DNA from 2 places in the Ideonella sp. sgz306126 genome. Region 1 is predicted to be linked to the other one. Evidence: predicted binding sites of a transcription regulator. Region 1 holds the regulator's gene; the other holds the start of a gene.
What was found. Region 1 encodes sigma-54, which starts transcription at its own class of promoters, with help from an activator protein. Its sites were predicted from a motif close to TGGCANGNAANCTGCTTT; they were not measured.
Positions count from the first base shown of each region.

Region 2: a site for sigma-54 is predicted at 1,137-1,154, ahead of AC0N04_RS04860 (HoxN/HupN/NixA family nickel/cobalt transporter). Genes of this name have one in related genera too.

Region 1 is NZ_JBVYWP010000002.1:534,870-537,034, forward strand. It holds gene AC0N04_RS06950 (THUMP domain-containing class I SAM-dependent RNA methyltransferase) at 1-594, opposite strand, end outside; gene AC0N04_RS06955 (RNA polymerase factor sigma-54) at 591-2,099, opposite strand.
Region 2 is NZ_JBVYWP010000002.1:103,169-105,333, forward strand. It holds gene AC0N04_RS04855 (6-phosphofructokinase) at 1-127, opposite strand, end outside; gene AC0N04_RS04860 (HoxN/HupN/NixA family nickel/cobalt transporter) at 284-1,105, opposite strand; gene AC0N04_RS04865 (tripartite tricarboxylate transporter TctB family protein) at 1,380-1,832, shown strand; gene AC0N04_RS04870 (tripartite tricarboxylate transporter permease) at 1,839-2,165, shown strand, end outside.

The sequences.
Region 1 (2,165 bases):
CGGCGCCTCGCCCTTGACCTCGCGCCAGCCGCGCTTGAACAAGGCCTCGCCGGACAAGTCGATGCTGAGCGACGCATGGTCGGGACCGAGGTGCAGCGCCAGCGCCAGATCGGGGGAGCGGGTGTCGACGCTGGGCCGCTCGCCGGTGGCGTCGCGCATCACGTCGCAGACCGCGTCCTTGATGCGCAGCGCGGCGAAGTTCAGGCTTTGCAACGGGCAGCGCCAGGCCGAGGTGTCGACGCGCAGCGTGTGGCGCGGGGTGATCCAGTCGTCCCAGCGCACGTGGCACGCCAGGTCGTAGAGGTCGTGCTCGTCGCGGTACGGACCGTCCACGACCTGCCACAGCACGCGCTGCGCCAGCCGGCTGCCGAGGTTGAGCCGCATCGCGTCGGCCAGGCTGCCGCTGACGTAGACGCCGCCGCGGCCGGCCTCGATCGGCGTGCCGGCGGGCAGCAGGCGGGTGCATTCCTCCAGCAGCCAGGGTTCGACCCCGGCGGCGCAGGGCAGGAACAGCGTGCCGGTGGTGACCGACGAGCGCGCCGCGCGCTCGCGCTGGACACGGCGCGGCGTGGCGCCGGGCGGAGCGGGATTCATAGGGCCTTGCGCAGGTTGGCGGGCGCGATCTTGAGCGCCTCGCGGTATTTGGCCACCGTGCGGCGCGCGACCTGGATGCCCTGCTCTTCGAGCATCTCGGCGATCTGGCTGTCGGACAGCGGCTTGGCGATGTTCTCGGCCGCGACGAACTGCTTGATCAGCGCGCGCACCGCCGTGCTCGACGCATTGCCGCCGGCATCGGTGTTGAGCGACGAGCCGAAGAAGTACTTCAGCTCGAAGGTGCCGTAGGGCGTGGCCATGTACTTGGCGGTGGTCACGCGCGAGATGGTGGATTCGTGCAGCCCGAGTTCGTCGGCGATCTCGCGCAGCACCAGCGGCTTCATCGCGATCTCGCCGTGGCTGAAGAAGGCCTTCTGCCGCTCGACGATGGCCTGCGAGACGCGCTGGATGGTCTCGAAGCGCTGCTGGATGTTGCGGATGAACCAGCGCGCTTCCTGCAGCCGCGCCGACAGGCTGCCGCCGCCGCGCTGGCCGCGGATCGCCTGCGCGTACAGGTCGGAGACGCGCAGCTTGGGCATCACGTCGGGGTTCAGCGTGACCTTCCAGTTGCGGCCCGATTTCACGACGATCACGTCGGGCACGACGATCAGGCTCTCGGCCTTGGCGAACGGCCGCCCCGGCTTGGGCTCGCAGGCGACGATCATCGCCTGCGCCGCCTTGACGGTGGCCTCGTCGCTGGCGGTGGCGGCGGCCAGCTTGCGCAGGTCGCGCCGGGCCAGCAGATCCAGGTGGCCGCGGCAGATCGCCATCGCGCAGTCGCGCTCCGGGCCGGCCGGGCGCAGGCGCAGCTGCAGGCACAGGCAGTCGCCCAGGTTCAGCGCCCCGACGCCGGCGGGCTCCAGGCTTTGCAGCCACTTCAGGCCGCAGCGCAGCTGGTCGGACAGCTCGTCGCGGGCCTCTTCGCCGTGGAGGTCCAGCGCATCGGCCACCCGCGCGACGATGTCTTCGAGCGTGCCGTCGAGGTAGCCGTCGTCGTTCAGCGACTCGATCAGCACGTGCACCGCCGCGGCGTCCTGCGGCGACAGGCGCATGCCCGAGAGCTGCTGGCGCAGGTGGTCCTGCAGGCTGGGCCCGTTGCCGGCGCGCTCCTGGGGCTCGAAGTCGTCGTCGCCGCTGCCTGCGCCGGCCGAGGGGGTTTCGCGGATGCCGTCGAAGTCGTCCCGTTCGGTGCCGTTCTCCCAGTCGTCGCGGGCGGTCGTGCCGAACTCCGCGCTGTCCATGCCGGTGCTCTCGTCACCGCCTTCGCCGACCGCGCTGCCCGGGGCGTCGGCCTCTTCGCGGGTGCTGGCGCTGCTGCGGTCGAGCGCGCCGAACTCGAAGGGCGTGGCGTCCTCCTCGGGTTCCAGGAAGGGGTTTTGTTCGAGCATCTGCTCGACTTCCTGGTGCAGCTCCAGCGTCGACAGCTGCAGCAGCCGGATCGATTGCTGCAGCTGCGGCGTCAGCGCCAGATGCTGGGAGAGGCGGACTTGGAGGGTCGGTTTCATCGCGCGGGCGCCACGGCGCAGGGCCGCTCCCAGGCAAGGCGCCCGCCGCGTCGCGGGCTGGAGACA
Region 2 (2,165 bases), 430 kb from region 1:
GGCGGGCGCCGTAGACCTGGGTGATGCCGCGGTGGCGCCGTGCTTCCAGCACCACGCCGACCAGCGACTGGTTGATGACAGCGGTGGGGCCGCCGCCCTGCGCGACGAGGATCTTGCCGGTGGACATGACTGCCTTTCGTGAAATGGGACCAAGGGTCGCCGCTGGCGGCCCGGCGAGACTATACGGGCCGCCCGCCAGGGTAGGCGCAAACTCCCCGCTGCAAGAGGGCCGGCCTGCGACCTTGCGAGCATGGGCAACGAGCGGCGATCTGCATCCGGTTCATCACGCGCGCCGTCCCGAGCGGACGCTATGCCTTGCCAACACCAGGGCCACGAGGTAGCCCGCGGCCATCACGCCCAGCACGCAGGCACCGATCGCCAGTTCGCGCCCGCTTTCCCAGGCGTTGAAGAGCGGTGACACCCAGCGCGCCACGCCCAGCCCGGCGACCAGCAGGCTGACGCCGGCGACCGCGGCGCCCATCACCCGCGAGGCGACGACGGCGAGCTGATCGGCACGGGCGATCAGGTGCGAGATCCACCAGCCATTCAGGCCGTCGGTCGCCAACATGCCGGCGACGAACAACAGCCCCAGCGTCAGCGACCGGCCGGGACCGCCGAACTGGGCGGCGGTGGCGGCGAACAGCGCGGATTGGCTCAGCGTGTCGAAGGACAGGGCAAACAGCGAGCCCACGCCCGCCACGCCCCAGGCACTCCGAGCCTGGACCAGCCGGCCCAGCCAGCGGCCCTTCAAGCCGACCGGTGTGACCAACTGGCCCGGGGTGGCCGACAGCACGGCGCGCAGGTTGACGACCCCCAGCCCGATCAGGAACATGATGGACACACCGGAGCCGAAGCCATCGAGCCAGGCCGGAGGCAGCCACGAGCGGCTGACCAGGCCCACCGCCAGGGCAATGGCCATGACCACCGCGCCGTGGCCGAGCGAGAACAGGGTCCCGCACCAGCGCGCCAGGGGGCTGCCGCGGCGCAGGCTCAGGCGGGTCAGGCCGTCGATGGTGGCCAGGTGGTCGGCGTCGAAGCCGTGGCGCATGCCCAGCAGATAGACCACGAGGCACAAGGCCGTCCAGTCGGTGGGAAGATCGTGCATCGGTGTGGAGTATGAGCAGGTTCTTCCTCGTCATACAAATCGCATGCCAGGATTCCACGGCGCCCCGGATCGCCGGCAGGACGGGCGGCCCTGGGATTCATCCCTGAGGTCCACCGGTCCGATTCGGAACGTTCGTCGCACCGCCGACGTCCACCGGCATCCGCCTCCGGCCTCGCGGCGGGGCCCCGAGTGCCGCTGCTAGACTGCCCCGGCCCCGCGCGCCACGCGGCGGCTGCCGATCCACCGCCCCGCCGCCACCCCCACGGAGACCCGTTTGCCGTCACTGCGCCGCATCCACAAGGACCACTACGGTGCGGCCCTGATGATCCTCATCGGGACCGCGGTGGTGACGATCGGCTCGGGCTACCACGTGGGCCACCTGACCCACATGGGCGCGGGCTTCATGCCGGTGCTGTACGGCAGCCTGCTGATCGCCGTCGGCGTGCTGCTGGGCCTGGGCGCGCGGCCGGCCGGCCCGGCCACGGCGGCCACGCCGCAATGGCGCGGCTGGGCCTGCATCCTGGGCGGGGTGGCGGCCTTCGTGCTGCTGGGCCGCCACGGCGGCCTGCTGCCGGCGACCTTCGCGTCGGTGTTCGTCGCCGCGCTGGGCGACCGCCAGAACTCGCTGCGCGACGCCGCGCTGCTGGCGCTGGCGATGACGGTGGCCAGCGAGCTGATCTTCAGCCTGGCGCTGCGCCTGCCGCTGCCGGCCTTCGCCTGGGGCTGACGCGCCATGCACCAGACCCTGATCGACCTGGCCTACGGCTTCGGCGTCGCGCTGGAACCGAGCAACCTGATGTGGTCGGTGTTCGGCGTGCTGGTGGGCAACCTGATCGGCGTGCTGCCGGGCATGGGCGCGATGTCCACGATCTCGATGCTGCTGCCGCTGACCTACGTGATCGCGCCGGTGCCGGCGATCCTGATGCTGGCGGGCATCTTCTACGGCTCGCAGTACGGCGGGGCGATCGGCGCGATCCTGCTCAACCTGCCCAGCCACCCGCCGCACGCGGTGACCTGCATCGACGGCTACCCGATGACCCAGCAAGGGCGCGGCGGGGCG